Regions from separate parts of the Nonomuraea sp. KM90 genome, predicted to be linked through region 1. Evidence: riboswitches for the same ligand, from Rfam matches in the RefSeq annotation. Region 1 holds a riboswitch; the other holds the start of a gene.

Region 1 (8,929 bases):
CGCGCGTCTGGGCCCGGCGCCAGGACAGCAGGTGGACATGCCCGCCGACGTAGAAGAACAGCGGCAGCACCTGCAGCAGCCAGGTGAGGATCCACAGACCCGAGGTGAAGCCCAGCGGGCTGGTGGGCTCGGGCCCGTGCGGCTTCCACTGCAGGATCGTGAACGCCCAGTGCCACACCACCACGACGATCAGGCTGAGCGCCCGCAGCCAGTCGACGTATTTGTCGCGGTCGGTGGCGTCGGCGGCCTTCACTTGTCGATGTCACCCACCACGAAGAACATGGAGCCGAGAATCGCCACCATGTCGGCCACGAGGTGACCGGGCAGCATCTCGCGCAGCACCTGGATGTTGCTGTAGGAGGCCGAGCGCAGCTTGAGCCGCCACGGCGTCTTGTCCCCCTTGGAGACCAGGTAGTAGCCGTTGATGCCGAGCGGGTTCTCCGTCCACGCGTACGTGTGCCCTTCCGGCACCTTGAGCACCTTCGGCAGCCGCTGGTTGATCGGCCCGGGCGGCAGCGAGCGCAGCCGCTCGACGCACGCCTCGGCCAGGTCGAGCGAGACCTTGAGCTGTTCGAGCAGGACCTCGAACCGGGCGTGGCAGTCGCCCCCGCTCCGCGTGACGACCTTCACCGGCAGCTCGGGATAGGCCAGGTACGGCTCGTCGCGGCGCAGGTCGAAGTCCACCCCGGAGGCGCGGGAGACGGGGCCGCTGACGCCGTACTGCATGATCTGCTCCCGCGTCAGCACCCCCACCCCCTTGGTCCGGGCGACGAAGATCTCGTTGTGCAGGATGAGGTTCTCGATGTCGGGCACGCGGCGCCGGGTCTCCGCGACGGCCTCGGCCACCCGGTCGAGCCAGCCGAGCGGCAGGTCCTCCTTGAGCCCGCCGACCCGGTTGAACATGTAGTGCATGCGCCCACCGGAGATCTCCTCCATGACGGCCTGGATGCGCTCGCGCTCGTTGAAGGAGTAGAACAGCGGCGTCATCGCGCCCAGCTCGAGAGGGTAGGAGCCGAGGAACATCAGGTGGTTGAGCACCCGGTTGAGCTCGGCCAGCAGCGTGCGCGCCCACACGGCCCTGACCGGCGGCTCCATGCCCAGCAGGCGTTCGGCGGCGAGCACCACGCCGAGCTCGTTGGCGAAGCCCGACAGCCAGTCGTGCCGGTTGGCCAGCATGATGATCTGACGGTAGTCGCGTACCTCGAACAGCTTCTCCGCGCCCCGGTGCATGTAGCCGATGATCGGCTCGGCGGTGGCGATGCGCTCGCCGTCGAGCGTCAGCCGGAGCCGCAGCACCCCGTGCGTGGACGGGTGCTGAGGGCCGATGTTGAGAATCATGTCCTCGGTGGCCAGCTCTTTCGCGCCCGCGCCGATTCCGACCACACGTTCCGTCATACGGCCATGCTGCCACCGTCGCCGCTGGTGATCCAGCAGGGGGGTTGGTCAAGACATGGTATGGAAATGCATCCCGAAGCCGGACATGGGGAGGAATATCGGGAACGGGGGGAGAAATCACCATGAAGAGAGTTCTTTTTGATGTGGCGGCACTGATCGCGCGAATCGCCACCGGCGTGATCTTCGTGGCCCACGGGTGGCAGAAGTGGGCAAGCGGCCACGGCGCCACCACGCAGGGCTTCAGGGACATGCAGATCCCGATGCCCGAGCTGGCCGCCGGGTACGCGATGTTCGTCGAGACCGTGGGCGGCATCCTGCTGATCCTCGGCCTGCTGGTGCGCCCGGTGGCGCTGCTGTTGCTGCTCAACATGCTCGGCGCGATCGCGTTCGTGCACGGGGGCAGGGGCATCCTGACCGAGGGCGGCGGCTGGGAGCTGCCGGGGGCGCTGGGCGCGCTGTGCCTGCTGTTCCTGGCGCTGGGCGGCGGCCGGATCGGGCTGGACGGCATCTTCAACGCGATGTTCCGCCGGCGCTCGGAGCGGCGCGCGGCCGAGGACGACCTCGCCGCCTACACCCCGGGCAGGACCACGGGCACGACGCCCACCGGCCACGTCGGCGGGCCCACGACGCCCGCGGAGACGACCCGGGAGCAGCCGGACGTGCCCAGGCAGCCGGCCGCACCCACCTCCGGCAGGCTCAACGACGAGGACATGAGGGACATCGACGCCCTGGTCTCGGACGAGCCGCCGCAGCACCGCAAGCCGCCGAACCGCTGAGCGTCAGCGGGTGACCAGGTCGCGCACCGCCTCGATCAGCCGGTCCACGTGCTCCTGCGTGCTGCCGATGCCGATCGAGGCCCGCACCGCGGAGGCCGTGTCGTCCTCGCACCCGCCGTCGGCCGTACCCAGCAGGTGCCGGACAAAGGGATGCGCGCAGAACTTGCCGTCGCGCACCCCGATGCCGTACTCGCTGGACAGCACCTCGGCCACCTCACGGGCCGAGTAGCCGTCCGCGGTGAACGACACGATGCCGACCCGCGGGTGATCGTCCCCCCACAGCGACAGCTCCCGCACGCCGTCGATCGAGGCCAGCCCCGAGCGCAGCCGGGCGATCAGCCGCTCCTCCTCGCGCACCAGGGCCGTCCAGCCGGTGGCGGTCAGCGCGTCGCAGGCGGCGGCCAGGGCGATGGCGCCCAGCACGTTCGGGGTGCCCGCCTCGTGGCGCGGCTCCGGGTCGTCGTGCCACTCGGCGCTCTCCCCGACCGAGCGAACCGCACCCCCGCCCTTGAGGTACGGCTCCCCGTCGGCCAGCCAGTCCCGCCGCCCGACCAGCACGCCGGCACCGAAGGGCGCGTACAGCTTGTGCCCCGAGAAGGCCACGTAGTCCAGGTCGAGCGCGGTGAGGTTGAGCCGCCGGTGCGGCACCAGCTGCGCCGCGTCCACCAGGATGCGGGCCCCGTGGCGGTGCGCGATGTGGGCCAGGGCGGCGATCGGCCACAGCTCGCCGGTGACGTTCGAGGCGGCGGTGACCACGAGCAGCTTCGGCCCGTCGATCCCGGCCAGCGCCTCGTCGGCGGCGCGCACGGCCTCGCCGGGGAAGGCGGGCGGCGCCAGCCGGACGGACCGCTGCCAGGGCAGCAGGGAGGCGTGGTGCTCGGTGTCGAAGACCACGGTGGTGGTCCCGGCAGGCAGGCAGCCGGCCAGCAGGTTCGTGGCGTCGGTGGTGTTGCGGGTGAAGATCACGGCGTCGTCCGGGCGGGCGCCGACGAACGCCCTGACCGTGTGGCGGGCCTGCTCGTACCTGGCGGTGGTGAGCTGCGAGGCGTAGCCGGCGCCGCGGTGGACGCTGGAGTAGGCCGGGAGCGCGGCGGCGACGGCGGCGCTGACCGGCTCCAGACAGGGGGCGCTGGCGGCGTAGTCCAGGTTGGCGTACCCCACCAGCCGGCCGCCCTTGACCGGCACCTCGAGGTCGGCGCCGAGCACGGCGGGGATGGTCCGGCCGGTGGCGGCCGGGGGAGCCGTCGTCCCGGCGGCAGGGGTGGAGCTGAAGATCGTCAGAGTGGACACGGCGAACCTCCTCAGGGTCGTCGGACCCCTGGGAGCAGCCACGGAGCCCGCGCTTGCCCGCCACACCTCGTGACGGACCAGGTCTTCACCCGGGGCACCCCGCCGCGGACGCGAGGGTTGCCGGCCAGCTAGCCGGGGCTTGTCGCTGGCACTCATGACCTACGTTCGGCACTATAACCGACACCAGGGTAGGAATCGCAAGCCGCGAACTAATCCGGCCCCTGACTCGTTGCTACCGGAAACCCCCGTCAGCCATGAGTCATGGAGGTACGCAGATGCTGGAATGGGTGGCCGACCCACAGATCTGGATCGGCTTCTTCACCCTGGTCGCCCTGGAGATCGTGCTGGGGATCGACAACATCATCTTCATCTCCATCCTGGCCGGGAAACTCCCACCGGAACAACGGGACCGGGCCCGCGTGCTCGGTCTGGCCGCGGCCCTGATCAGCCGCCTGCTCCTGCTGCTCGGCCTGTCATGGGTGGTCCAGCTCACCGAGCCGCTGTTCACGGTCCTCGGCCAGGAGATATCGGGACGCGATCTGATCCTGCTGCTCGGCGGCCTGTTCCTGCTGGGCAAGAGCGTCACCGAGATCCACCACAGCATGGAGCCCGGCCCCGGCAAGGACGGCAAGCAGGCCGCCGCCATCTCCTTCACCTCGGTGATCGTGCAGATCATGATCCTGGACATCGTGTTCTCGCTGGACTCCGTCATCACCGCCGTCGGCATGGTGGACGAGCTCGGCGTGATGATCGCGGCCGTCGTGGTGGCGGTGCTGGTGATGTTGTTCGCCTCCGGGCCCATCAGCCGGTTCGTGGACGCGCACCCGAGCATCAAGATGCTGGCGCTGGCGTTCCTGGTGCTGATCGGCGTGGTGCTCGTCGCCGAGGGTCTCGACCAGCACATCCCCAAGGGCTACATCTACTTCGCGATGGCGTTCTCGGTCATCGTGGAGCTGCTCAACATCCGGATGCGCGGCAGGCATGCGAAGCAGGAGGACCCCGCTCCTAAGATGCAATAGTGGGCTTTGATCCTTGGAATCCGGATTTTGTCGCTTACCCGTACCGGGTCTATGACCAGCTGAGACGCGAGGCGCCCGTCAGCTACTTCGAGCCGACGGGCCAGTGGCTCATCGCGCGGCACGCCGACGTGAACACGCTGCTCAGAGACCGCCGGCTGGGCCGTTCCTACCTGCACGTGGCCACCCACGAGGAGTTCGGCAGGGAGCCGGAGCCGGAGTTCCAGGAGCCGTTCTGGCGGGTGATCAGGGCGGGCATGCTCGACGTGGAGCCGCCGGTGCACACCAGGCTGCGCCGGCTGGTCTCCAGGGCGTTCACGCCGCGCATGGTCGAGTCGCTGCGCCCCCGGGTCCGGGCCATCGCCGGGGGCCTGGTGGACGCGTACGTGGACAAGGGCGGCGGCGACCTGATCGCCGAGGTCGCCGAGCCGCTCCCGGTCACCGTGATCGCGGAGATGCTCGGCATCCCCGACCAGGACCGCCACCTGCTGCGCCCCTGGTCGGCCGACATCTGCGGCATGTACGAGCTCAACCCCGCCCCCGAGGCCCAGCACACCGCGGTACGCGCGGCGTCGGAGTTCGCCGGCTACCTCAAGTCCCTGGCCGCCGAGCGCCGGGCCGACCCCGGCGACGACCTCATCAGCGCCCTCGCCCAGATCGACGAGCTGACCGACGACGAGCTGGTCGGCACCTGCGTCCTGCTGCTCAACGCCGGCCACGAGGCCACCGTGAACGTGACGGGCAACGGCTGGTGGTCGCTGTTCAGGAACCCCGGCGAGCTGGCCCGGCTGCGCGAGGACCGCTCGCTGCTGCCCACGGCCGTCGAGGAGCTGATGCGCTGGGACACGCCGCTGCAGATGTTCGAGCGCTGGGTGCTGGAGGACATCGAGGTCCACGGCGTACGGATCCCGCGCGGCTCGGAGGTGGCGCTGCTGTTCGGCTCGGCTAACCGGGACCCGGCGGTGTTCGAGGACCCGGACCGGCTCGACGTGGGCCGCGCCGACAACCCGCACATCTCCTTCGGCGCCGGGATCCACTTCTGCCTGGGCGCGCCGCTGGCCCGCATCGAGCTGGTGGAGTCGTTCGGCGCGCTGCTGGACCGGGCCCCCAAGCTGGAGCTGCGGCAGGAGCCGGCCTGGAAGCCCGGTTACATCATCCGCGGACTCGAATCCCTGGAGCTCAGCGCCACCGCCTGAGACGGAGCTCAGCGGCGCCGGCCGAGGCGGAGCTCAGCGGCGCCGGCCGAGGCGGAGCTCAGCGGCGCCGGCCGAGGCGGAGCTCAGCGGCGCTGGCTGAGCCAGCCGAAGCCGCCGAGCCCCGACGCGTCGATCAGCTCGCCCTCCTCCGAGGCCCTCGCCAGGGCCCGGAGGTAGCCGCGCGGATCGGTGCGGGCCAGGTCGAGCGGCGGACGCGTGCCGGTGAGCCCCAGGTCCCGCAGCGCCGCGCGCTGTGTGGACAAGGTTGTGGATATCGCGCCGGCCCGCCGCCCGGCCTCCGCGCACGCGTCGAGCGCGACGTGAGCCGTGATGTCGCAGGTCCCGTCGGGTACGGGGGCGACGACCGCCCCGTCGCGGTATCCGGTCAGCGTTCCGTGCAGCGGCCGGTTGTCCACAGGGTGTGCATAATCGATGGCGATCGCCCGGCCGCTGGTGAGGCGGACGAGGACCGAGGCCCACGCCTCGTCGCGGGGGCGGCCGATCTCCGCGCGCGCCCCCACGCGGGTCAGCGGCCACCACCGCTCGAGCCAGGCGCGGTCGGCCGGTCGCAGCGGCCCGCCGAGCCGCTCCTCGCCCGTGTGCACGTCGACCATGACGAGCCGCGGCCCGTCGGGAGTCTGCTCCACCACGTCGAGCGGCACGTTGTCCAGCCACTCGTTGGCGATGGCCAGCCCGGTGATGTCGGAGGGCAGGCTGCTGGACCACTCGACCCGCTCGGGCAGCCCCTCCGGCCGGGGGGACAGGTCCACGGCCGTGACGCGCAGCCGGTCGCGCAGCCGTGGCTCGGCGGCGTCGAGCACCTGGGTGACCAGCACGCCCTCCCCCGCGCCGATGTCCACCAGGTCGAGCACGTCGGGTTCGCCCAGTTCGGCGTCCACTTCCGCCAGCAGCGCCACCACCGCCCCGGCGAAGGCCGCCGAGGCGCTGACCGAGGTGCGGAAGTGGCCTGACGGGCGTTCGCGGAGGTAGAAGCCCTCCTCGCCGTACAGCGCGCGCTCCGTTGCGACGCGCCAGGTGAGCCACATGTCTGGACTATCTCATGACTGGCCGATGATACGCATCGTCATCGAATGACTACTCAACGTCGCCAACTTGCGATAACGTTTACCCATTGTCATCGAGTGATCGCGTTGCGCCAACCCCCAAGTGGCGGAGCACTTCACTCTCGAGCAAGCACCTGCGGCGCAGGCCGCGAAACTGAGAGGAGCCCTCGTGCTGAAGAAGGTCATGGTCGTCACCGGAGCCGTTGCCATGATGTCGCTGGCCGTTCCGGCGCACGCCGACATCACCAACGGCACCGGCGGCGTGATCTCCGGCAACCAAGTGCACATCCCGATCGTCGCGCCGATCAACGTCTGCGGCAACGCGGTGGCTGTCATCGGCCTCGCGGTCGCGGGCTGCAAGGGTGGCGCGAACGCGTACGCGCCCAGTCACCACTGAGCAGGGAAAGAGCCCGGGTCGGCGCAGGCCGCCCCGGGCTCGTCTCCCCGCTGGTCATTCGGCGGGTGACCAGCCGGCGCACCTCCAAGAGGTCGCATCGTGCGGGCGTCAGGTCCCGATCCGGGGCCTCGGCGCCCGCTGCCATGCGATGAACCCCTCTCCTCATCTCTTCCGACAGGGGGTGCACGTTTTGTATGCCCTTGTCGCTTTTGTCGTTAACTCAACGCGCGGCAAAGCACCGGTCACGCTCTCACTCCTGAGAGGCCGTTACGCTGGTCGGCAGTGCCATCACGGTCGACAGGGGTGAGACGTCATGGACGCAGGTGATCGCCCGGCACGGCTGACCGTCGGCGTGCTCGGGGCAGGCAAGGTCGGTTCGGCCCTCGGCGCCGCGTTGGCGCAGGCGGGACACCGGGTGGTGGCCGCCAGCGGAGTGTCGGACAACTCGCAGCGGTGGGCGGCGGACCGGCTCGGCGTGACGCCGTGCCGTCCCGACGAGGTGGTGGCGGCGGCCCAGCTCGTCCTGCTCACCGTGCCCGACGACGCGCTGCCCGACCTCGTCAACGGGCTGGCCGCCACCGGGGCCGACCTCCAGGGCAAGATGCTGGTGCACACCAGCGGGGCGTACGGCCTGTCGGTGCTCGACCCGGCGGCCCGGGCCGGGGCGCTGCCGCTCGCGCTGCATCCCGTGATGACGTTCACGGGCCGCGACGACGACCTCAACAAGCTCACCGGCATCTCCTACGGCGTCACCGCCCCGGAGATGCTGCGCCCGGTCGCCGAGGCCCTGGTGATCGAGATGGGCGGCGAGCCGGTGTGGATCGCCGACGCCGACCGCCCGCTCTACCACGCGGCCCTGGCCGGGGCGGCCAACCACATGGTCACGCTCATCGCGGAGTCGTCCGACCTGTTGCGGGGCATCGGCGTCGAGCACCCGGGGCGGATGCTGGGCCCGCTGCTCGGTGCCGCGCTCGACAACGTGCTGCGGCTGGGCATCGCCGGGCTGACCGGCCCCGTCGTGCGCGGCGACGCCGGCACGGTGCGCAAGCACGTCGACGCGCTGATCCTGGCGGCTCCCGAGGCGGCCGACGCCTACATCGCGCTGGCCCGGCTCACGGCGGACCGGGCGCTGGCTGCGGGGTTGCTCAAACCGGAGGAGGCGGAGCGGCTGCTCGACGCGCTGGGGGGCAATATATGGACCTGACCGTCGCGTTCGGAGGGCAGTTATGGAGCTGATCGTCGCCAGGAGCCGGGAAGACCTGGTCAAGGCGCGCCGCAATGGGCCGGTGGCGCTGGTCCCCACCATGGGCGCGCTCCATGAGGGCCACAGGTCGCTGATCAGGCAGGCTCGGGTGCGCGCCGATCAGGTTGTGGTCAGCATTTTCGTCAATCCTCTGCAATTTTCTCCTAACGAGGATTTTTCACGCTATCCCCGTACATTTGATGCCGACCTGGATGTGTGCCGGGGCGAGGGCGTGGACGTCGTGTTCCACCCGGCCGTCGAGGACATGTACGCCCCCGACCGGCAGATCAGCGTCTCCTCCGGCGAGATGGGCCGGATCGTCGAGGGCGCCTTCAGGCCGGGCCACTTCGACGGCATGCTCACGGTCGTGCTCAAGCTGTTCAACCTGGTCCAGCCCGACCTGGCGGTCTTCGGCCAGAAGGACGCCCAGCAGCTCGCCCTCATCCGCCGCATGGTCGCCGACCTCGACCTGCCCATCGAGATCCTGGGCGCGCCGACCGTACGCGAGCCGGACGGCCTGGCCCTGTCCAGCCGCAACCGCTACCTGTCGGA
Region 2 (8,929 bases), on a different contig from region 1:
GAGTGCCAACGAACTGTTTAGCACTCTACCCTGCCGAGTGCAAGCGAACGCCCCCTGCCCCCCTACTCCCGCCCAGGTCAGTGCGTCGGTACGGCGAGCCGCCCGGAGCGGCTCGCCGCACGCGAGTCGGCGAAAGAGAGGTGACGGTTCGCACGGACTGCGCTGCCGTGCGATCCCGCCCGGTGCATACCAGTGATGAAAATCAGACCGCGCGGACAGACTCCGCCTGCGGTCCCTTCTGGCCCTGCGTGATCTCGAACTCGACGCGCTGCCCCTGTTCGAGAGATCGGTACCCGTCCATCATGATCGCTGAGTAATGGACGAATACATCCTTACCACCGTCTACCGCGATGAAGCCGTAGCCCTTGTCCGCGTTGAACCACTTGACGGTGCCCTGCGCCACTTCCGACTCCTCTTACTGGTCTCCCAGATCTCGCCCATTCCTCCGCGGGACCTGTAATCGCATGACTTAACGGAAAATCAGCCAGACGATCGCCCTCGACCATACCTGTGGCAAGGGGTTTGGCAACAGAGTCAATCTGCAAATCGCGTATTTCTTCGCAGCGAAGACCCTTCAACGTTGAATTACCCCAGGAAAAGCAGAAGGCGCCCACTAGGGGCGCCTTCAAGAGTGTGCTCCGCGGGACTCAGCCGCCGGCAACCGCCGGGATGATGGAGATCTGAGTGCCTTCTGGTGCGGGAGTGTCGAGACCCTCGGCGAATCGGACGTCCTCTTCCCCAACGTAAACGTTGACGAAACGACGAATCTTGCCCGATTCATCCAGAATTCTCGCGCCGATCCCCGGGTAGTCAGAGTCCAGCTTGGCGAGCACGTCACGAAGAGTCGCACCCTCGCCACTCACCTCGGCGTTACCCCCGGTGTACGTGCGCAGAATGGTGGGAATCCGCACAGAAACGCTCATGGTTAAAGTCGCCTTTCCTGATTGTCAGACAGTCGCGCGGAACGCGTCGAGAGAGGGCCGGATCACGGCCGTGGGCGTGGCGTCGTCGCTGATCGCGTCGAGCGTCTTGAGCCCGTCACCGGTGTTCAGCACCACGGTCTCGGCCTCGGGGTCGAGCCGGCCGCTCTCGGTGAGCTTCTTCAGCACGCCCACGGTCACCCCGCCGGCGGTCTCGGCGAAGATGCCCTCTGTCGAGGCCAGGAGCTTGATCGCGGCCACGATCTCCGGGTCCGTGACGTCCTCGACGCCCCCTCCGGTGCGCCGCGCGATGTCCAGCACGTACGGCCCGTCGGCGGGGTTGCCGATGGCCAGCGACTTGGCGATGGTGTTGGGCTTGACCGGCTGCACGACGTCGTGCCCGGCCTTGAACGCCGTGGACACGGGCGAGCACCCGGCGGCCTGAGCGCCGAAGATCTTGTAGGGCGTGTCCTCCACCAGGCCCAGCGCGACCAGCTCCTTGAAGCCCTTGTCGATCTTCGTGAGCTGCGAGCCGGACGCGATGGGAATGATGATCTGCTCGGGCAGGCGCCAGCCGAGCTGCTCGGCGATCTCGTACGCGAGCGTCTTGGAGCCCTCGGCGTAGTAAGGCCGCAGGTTGATGTTGGTGAAGCCCCACTTGTCACCCAGGGGGTCGCCGATCAGCTCGGAGCAGAACCTGTTGACGTCGTCGTAGGTGCCCTCGATCCCGATCAGCTTCCCGCCGAACACGCGGGCCATGGCGATCTTGGCCTGCTCGAGGTTGGCCGGGATGAACACGCACGCGTCGAGCCCCGCCCGCGCCGCGGCGGCGGTGACCGCGCCCGCGAGGTTGCCCGTGGAGGAGCAGGAAAGCGTGTGGAAGCCGAAGTTGCGGGCCGCCTCGACGGCCATGGCGACCACCCGGTCCTTGAAGGAGTGGGTGGGGTTTCCCGAGTCGTCCTTCACGTAAAGGGACTTGATGCCGAGCACCCGCCCGAGGTTTCCGGCCTTGACCAATTTGGTCCAGCCGGGGTTCATATTCGGCTTGGTGGCCACGTCGGCCGGCACGGGGAGCAGTGAACGGTAACGCCAGATGTTGGCCGGACCCGACTCGATGTCCGCGCGGGTCACGTCGCCGAAGGAGTAGGCCGCCTCGAGCGGCCCGAAACACTCCTGGCAGGCGAAGCTGGGACCCAGCGGGTAACGCGCGCCGCACTCGCGGCAGGACAGAGCTTCGGCGGGACCAAAGTCAAGCGACATGAAGCGAGGCCTTCCCTCATCTTCGCCCACGGCCACCTTGACCGCGAACCGGAATTGGCACCTTGTCCCGGTCGGCCTCGCAGGTCGCGAGTCGAAACCGGGAGGGTTGCCGGGGCTTCGCAGGGCCGGTCCCTCCACCCCTCTGGATGAGCAATATGCAGTTGTTGAAAAGGACTCTACCCGCTTAAGTGGCCGAAATTACCACCCGTCTCACCATGCGAGACGGGTGGTCTCAGCGATAGTCCTCACCCAGCACGCCCTGAACGTATTTGCGGGCCTGGTGGATGCGTGACTTGGCGGTGCCCAGCGGGATGCCGAGCTGCTCGGCCACCTCGTTGTAGTCCAGCTGGACGATATCGCGCAACACCAGCGCCTGCGCCAGGTCCGGCTTGTCGGCCTCCAGCGCCTCCATCGCGTCGAGCAGGTCGAGCCGCGAGCCCGCGATCACGCTGACCCGTTGCACGTCGGGCTTCTGCATCGGCAGTTCGTCCGAGCTCTGCTCGGCCGCCCGCCGCTTGAGCGACCTGTACGTGGTCCGCGCGCAGTTGGCCGTCACGATGTGCAGCCAGGTGCTGAACCTGGCCCGCCCCTCGAAGCGCCCGATGTTGCGCGCCACGGCCAGCAACGTATCTTGCGAGGCCTCCTCGGCGTCCTGGTGATAAGGCAGGATCCGGGCGCAGTGTCGCATCACATCCGGCTCTATCCGCGCCAGGAGCTCGCCAAGTGCGCGATGATCTCCAGCAGCGGCGGAGCGGGCGAGTTCCTCGGTTAGCTCATCAAGCGCCATAGCTGGGATCCTATGATCGAAGGGAGCCTTGATGAACAGCGTCCTGCTGGCCTCGAACAGAGGTCCGGTCTCCTTCACCGTCTCCGACGGCGGCGAGCTGACCATGAGGCGCGGCGGCGGCGGCCTGGTCTCGGGGCTGTCGGGAGTGGCCAAGGACGACGGCGTGCTGTGGATCTGCGCCGCGCTGTCCGACGGCGACCGCAGTGCCGTACGCCTGGCCTCCGGCGGCCGCATCGACCACGCCGGCTACGACACGGGCCCCCTGCGGATGCTGGACATCCCGCCCGCCACGTTCCACCGCGCCTACAACGCCGTGGCCAACTCCACCCTGTGGTTCATCAACCACCTGCTCTACGACATCCCCAACTCGCCCAACTTCGGCACGAGGTTCGCGCGCGAGTGGGAGTCCTACCGCGACTACAACGGCGCGTTCGCGCTGGCGCTGGCCGAGGAGGCCGGGCACGGCGCGCGCGTGATGGTGCAGGACTACCACCTGACGCTGACCCCGGCGATGCTCCGCGCCGAGCGGCCCGACCTGCGCATCGCCCACTTCAGCCACACGCCGTGGGCGCCGCCCGAATACTTCTCCCTGCTGCCCGACGAGGTGGCCGGCGAGGTCCTGGAAGGCATCCTGGGCGCCGACCACGCCGGGTTCCTCACCGACCGGTGGGCGCAGGCGTTCATGGACTGCTGCGAGCGGCTGCTCGGCGCGGAGACCGACCGCGTCGGGCGCAGCATCACCTACGACGGCCGGACGACCCGCATCGGCGTCCACAGCCTGGGCGTGGACGGCACGGCGCTGTGGGAGCGGGCCTGCGAGCCCGACGTCGAGTCGCACATGACCGCGCTCAGGGAGCAGGTGGGCGACCGCCGGCTGATCGTCCGCATCGACCGCACCGAGCTGTCCAAGAACATCACCCGCGGCCTGATCGCCTACCGCGAGTTCCTGGCGGCGCACCCCGAGTGGCACGGCAAGGTGGTGCACCTGGCCTTCGCCTATCCCAGCCGGCACGACCTGCCCGAATACCGCGAATACACCGCGTCGGTGCAGCGCCGGGCCCAGGAGATCGAGGCCGAATACGCCACCGAGGACTGGGACCCGGTGATCCTCAACGTCAACGACGACTACCCGCGTTCGCTGGCCGCGTACCGGATGGCCGACGTGCTGCTGGTCAACCCCATCCGCGACGGGATGAACCTGGTGGCCAAGGAGGGCCCGGTCCTGTCGGAGCGGTGCGCGCTGGTGCTGTCGCGGGAGGCCGGGGCCGCCGCCGAGCTGGGCCCGCACGCCCTCATGGTCAACCCGTACGACATCAGCGGCACGGCCGTCGCGCTGCACGACGCGCTGGTCATGCCCGAGGACGAGCGGCGCATGCGCCGCGACAAGCTGCACGCCGCCGCGACCGCGCTGCCGCCGCAGAAATGGCTCGCCGCCCAGCTCGACGCGCTCGCCTGACGCTCTCGCCTAGCATGGGAGCGCGACCGCGTCCCTCTGTCCCGCGGGAGGCTGCCGGGTGACCACGGTCTTACCGCCCGTCCGACTGATCAGAGACCGCCCGACCTGGCTCGTCTACCTGCTGCTCAGCACGTTCGCCACCTACCTGTACGGCCTGAGCGCCGCCCTGCCGCTCCTGCGCGCCGACCAGCGCACGTCGGCCACCGTGGCCGGCCTGCACGGCACCTCCATGGCCCTGGGCACGATCGCGGCCGGGCTCCTGCTCCCCCTGCTGACCCGCAGGTTCGGCCGGCGCGCGACCAGCTGGATCGGCCTGGCCGGGATGAACGCCGGCCTGCTCGTGGTCCTGCCCACCGACGCCCTGGCCCTGACCCTGCTCGGCTACGGCGTGGCCGGCGGCTTCAGCTCGATCCTGCTCTACACGTCCATGGCGGCGCTCAGCGACCACCACGGCCCGGCCGGGCCCGCGGCGATCAGCGAGGCCAACGCGGTCGGCGTGCTCGTGGGCATGGGGATGACGTTCGGGCTCAGCGTGGTCGCCCAGACAGCGCTCGGCTGGCGGGCCGCGCTGCTGCTCACGCCGGTCGCCAGCGTGCTGCTCGCGCTGGCCATGGGCCGGGTCTGGCCCGACCGGCGGGCCGCGGGCCCCGGCGCGGGCACGGAGGCCGTCGCCCGGCCCGGCTGGCGCTTCCACCTGGCGGGCCTGGTGCTCTTCTGCTGTGTGGCGCTGGAGTTCAGCTTCAACCTGTTTGCCGCCGACCTGTTCGCCGACCGTACGGGGCTGAGCGCGGCCACGGCGGCCACCGGGCTGACGGCGTTCGTGGCGGGGCTGGCGGCGGGCAGGTTCGCCGGGGCGCGTCTGGCGCTGCGCCTGCCGCCCACGCCGCTGTTCGCGGGGGCGCTGGCGGTGACGTTCGCGGGCTGGCTGCTGTTCTGGCTGAGCACCCAGCCGGTGCTGTCCTACGCCGGGCTCGTGGTCTGCGGGCTCGGCGCCGCCCTGCACTTCCCACTGGCGCTGTCCGCGCTGATCGCCGGCTCCGGCGACCGGGCGGACCTGGCGGCGGCGGCCTCGCCCATCTGGGCGGGCGCCGCCATGGCCGTCGGTCCGCTGGCGCTCGGCGCCCTCGCCGACGGCTTCGGCACCAGGACCGCGTTCCTGATGGTGCCGGTGCTCATCGGCCTGGCGGTCGCCGGGGTGCTCAGTTCCAGTCGGCGTGCTTGAGCGTGTCGGCCAGGCCCGGCGTGTTCCACTGGTCGACCACCAGGATCCTGCTCTGCGGCAGATACCACTCGCGCTGGGTGAAGTGGGTCCGCACCTTGGTCCCGGCGTCGGAGTAGGAGACGCAGGTGGACTTCCAGGCGTTGTAGGCGGCCTTGTGTCCCGGCCCGACCTGGCGCAGGCCCCTCGTCACCTTCGGGCCGATGAGCTCGTACCACTTCCGGTTGAAGGGGCAGGGTTGCACGTCCGTCGCCGTGTAGAAGGGGCGCTTGCCGGTGTAGGGATTGAAGCCCTCGGCGCCCTGCTTGATGTATTTGGGACCGAAGACGTAGAAGGCGTCGCACTCGGGCGTGCCCCATCCCTGCGCCTTGCCGCACTTGCCGGTGACGACCTGGACCGCGTCGGTGCCGGTGCCGTACACCTTCCACTGGATCGGGATGTAGAGGGTCAGGCCGTTGCGCAGCTTGAGCTGCTGGGCGGGAGCGGCGCTCGCGGGCAGGGCGGTGGCGAGGAGGGTGGCCGCGGCGACACCCGCGGCGGCGAGAAGGGCAGAGTGACGCTTGTGCATGCGCCCGACCCTAGAGATCGCGACTTGCAGACCAGTCACGAACGGCTGAACGCCGACGCCAGCTCACCCAGCAGCGCCACGACCCCCTCGGGACCGTCCACCACGATGTCGGCCCGCTCGGCCAGGGCGGTCACCTCGGCGGAGCCGCTGCACACGGTCACGCCCGGCAGCCCGGATGCGCGTACGGCGTCGAACGCCGCCAGATCTCCCAGGTCGTCACCGACGAACATCACCGACCGGGCGGCCCGCTCCGCCAGGAACAGGCTCAGCGCGTGCCCCTTGTCCATGCCCGGTGGCCTCAGCTCCAGCACCATGCGCCCGGGCTCGACCACCAGCCCGTGCTTCTCCGCCAGCTTGGCCAGCGGCTCGCGCAGGACGTCCAGCGCGCCCTCGGGGTCGGGGCTGCGCCTGGTGTGCACGGCCACGGCCCTGGCCTTGTCCTCGACGCGCACGCCCGCCAGCCCGAGCGAGTCGAGCAGCAGCGGCAGCTCCGCCTCGGCCCGCGGCACGCCCGGCGGGGGCGGGGGCGCGGAGATCCGCCCGTCCTCCCAGCGTTCGAAGCCGTAGTGGCCGAGCACGACCAGCCCCGGCACGTCGGCCAGGCCCGGTCCGAGCTCCAGTGCGGTGGCCGCGGGCCTGCCGGTCACGATGGCCACCGCGAGGACGCGGGCGCCCAGGTCGGCGAGAACTTCGGGCGCCTTCGGGTGGATCACGGCGGCGGCGGGGTCGGGCACGATCGGCGACAGCGTGCCGTCGAAGTCGAGCCCGATCACGGCGCCGGCCGGATCGCTCAAGATCGCTTCCATTCCAGGGATGTTCCTCACGCGGCTGCCGTACCCAGCCGGTCAGGGACGCATGCCAAGCCTTCTGGCGGCGCGCTCGCGCTGGCGGGTGGACCGTAATCTGCGCAGCCGCTTGACCAGCATGGGGTCCTGCTCGAGAGCCTCCGGCCGGTCGATCAGCTCGCCGAGCAACTGGTAGTAGCGCGTGGCGGAGATCCCGAAGGTCTCCTTGATGGCCTGCTCCTTCGCGCCCGCGTAGCGCCACCATTGGCGCTCGAAGGCGAGGAGCTCGTGATCGCGGTCTGAGAGTGGTTGGCGGGACGGGTCCTGGGCAGCATTGTCACCGCTGAGCGGTGCTCCCATGGTGTCCTCCTCGAAAGGGGCGGGCGACGATCACGTCGCACGCACGCGGCCCGTGGCCATCGTAATGTGCGGAGTGCGGCTGTTCACGGCGGAATGAGAGACGCGCCTGGCGGCGTGTTCCACCCCGGCTGTTCAGCAGCCTGACATCCGACTTTCTTTCACTTTATTGCCTAAAAGCCGACAGATCGGAACTACTCCGCGTATCGGTCTGTTTACCGAAGCGTCGGGTTGAGCGGGCGCTCGCGTGTCACAATGCACGAGCAGAATCGGCGGCCCCTCCCCTCCCGCCCGAGGTCCGACGTGTACCACCTGTCCGTTGCACTGATCTCCATATTGTCCGCGGTCTGGCCCGTGCCGGCGCCGCCCGTCTCAGAGCGCTGGCAGGCGTGGCCGGTGGCTCAGGTCTTCCCCGGCACGGTGCCGGGGCTCAGCCCTTCCGGGGCCCGGGTCACGTACGAGCTGGCCGGGGTGGCCCCCGAGGCGCCTTGCCGGGCCGCCTTCCAGCCCGCCGCCGTGCGCCCGGGCTGCCGCACCGCCCTGCGCGCCACCTACGCCGACAGCACGCAGACCTTCGTCGTCACGGTGGGCATCGCCGTGCTCGACCGGCCGGCGCTCACCGCGCTCGGGGCCGGCCCGCGGGGCGCCGGTCCCGCCGCGACGGCGCCGCCCGAGACCGTGCGACCTGGAACCGTGCGACCCGAGACCGTGCGACCCGAGACCGTGCGACCCGAGACCGTGCGGCCCGTGGCCTTCCCCGGCGGGCCGGCCGCGTGGTTCGGCGACCGGCAGTACTTCACCGGCGTGGTGGTCGGGTCCGGGGAGCACTACGTGGTGGCGACGGCCGCCGGATACGCGGACGGGCGGGCGTACCAGCCGGGCGACCGCGTCGTGCCGCGGCTGCGCGACGCCGCCCGGCAGCTCGCGGCGACGCTACACCGGGCACTGACCGGATGAGGCGGCTCCTCCTCCCGGTCCTGCTGGCCGGGCTGGCGGCCGGGATCGCGGCGGCCCCCACCGCGCACTCCGACGACGTGGGCGAGGCCGCGCGGGCCGGGCAGTGGCAGCTCGGCGCGCTGCGCCTGCCCGAGGCGTGGCGGTCGAGCAGGGGCGAGGGCGTGCTGGTGGCCGTGCTCGACACCGGCGTGAACGGCCACCACCCCGACCTGGCCGGCGCCGTCGTGCAGGGCCCCGACCTGACGGGCGCCGGCAGGGGGCTGTGGGGGCCGCACGGGACCGCCATGGCCAGCCTGATCGCCGGTCGCGGGCACGGCGACGGCCACCGGGGCGGCGTCCTGGGCGTGGCGCCCGCCGCCAGGGTGCTGTCCGTCAGGGTCACGCTGGAGAACGGCGACCCGCTGCGCCAGAAGCACCACTCGGGCTGGGGCGACGCGCTGGCCAGGGGCATCCGGTACGCGGCCGACCGCGGCGCCGACGTGATCAGCATGTCGCTCGGCGGCGGCAGCGGCGCGTGGGAGGGGTCGGCGTCGGAGGAGGAGGCCGTCCAGTACGCGATCGGCAAGGGCGCCGTGCTGGTGGCCTCGTCGGGCAACGACGGAGCCGCGGGCAACCGGAAG

What was found. Region 1 has a riboswitch for S-adenosylmethionine ahead of ACTWPW_RS25645 (aminotransferase class V-fold PLP-dependent enzyme). Riboswitches for the same ligand answer to the same signal wherever they lie in the genome.
Region 2: another riboswitch for S-adenosylmethionine. It lies ahead of thrC (threonine synthase); the one in region 1 lies ahead of ACTWPW_RS25645 (aminotransferase class V-fold PLP-dependent enzyme).

The regions. Positions count from the first base shown of each region.
Region 1 is NZ_JBQQCB010000026.1:16,574-25,502, reverse strand. Features, by position in the region: gene ACTWPW_RS25660 (acyltransferase family protein) at 1-253, opposite strand, end outside; gene ACTWPW_RS25655 (NADH-quinone oxidoreductase subunit D) at 250-1,395, opposite strand; gene ACTWPW_RS25650 (DoxX family protein) at 1,518-2,171, shown strand; gene ACTWPW_RS25645 (aminotransferase class V-fold PLP-dependent enzyme) at 2,175-3,461, opposite strand; SAM riboswitch class IV at 3,506-3,621, opposite strand; gene ACTWPW_RS25640 (TerC family protein) at 3,737-4,480, shown strand; gene ACTWPW_RS25635 (cytochrome P450) at 4,480-5,673, shown strand; gene ACTWPW_RS25630 (SAM-dependent methyltransferase) at 5,757-6,719, opposite strand; gene ACTWPW_RS25625 (chaplin family protein) at 6,907-7,134, shown strand; gene ACTWPW_RS25620 (Rossmann-like and DUF2520 domain-containing protein) at 7,448-8,338, shown strand; gene panC (pantoate--beta-alanine ligase) at 8,361-8,929, shown strand, end outside.
Region 2 is NZ_JBQQCB010000110.1:26,099-35,027, reverse strand. Features, by position in the region: gene ACTWPW_RS50530 (cold-shock protein) at 203-403, opposite strand; gene ACTWPW_RS50525 (MoaD/ThiS family protein) at 648-923, opposite strand; gene thrC (threonine synthase) at 948-2,180, opposite strand; SAM riboswitch class I at 2,194-2,333, opposite strand; gene ACTWPW_RS50515 (RNA polymerase sigma factor) at 2,413-2,967, opposite strand; gene ACTWPW_RS50510 (alpha,alpha-trehalose-phosphate synthase (UDP-forming)) at 2,999-4,423, shown strand; gene ACTWPW_RS50505 (MFS transporter) at 4,482-5,645, shown strand; gene ACTWPW_RS50500 (hypothetical protein) at 5,623-6,210, opposite strand; gene otsB (trehalose-phosphatase) at 6,246-7,016, opposite strand; gene ACTWPW_RS50490 (DUF3263 domain-containing protein) at 7,056-7,355, opposite strand; gene ACTWPW_RS50485 (hypothetical protein) at 7,749-8,309, shown strand; gene ACTWPW_RS50480 (S8 family serine peptidase) at 8,306-8,929, shown strand, end outside.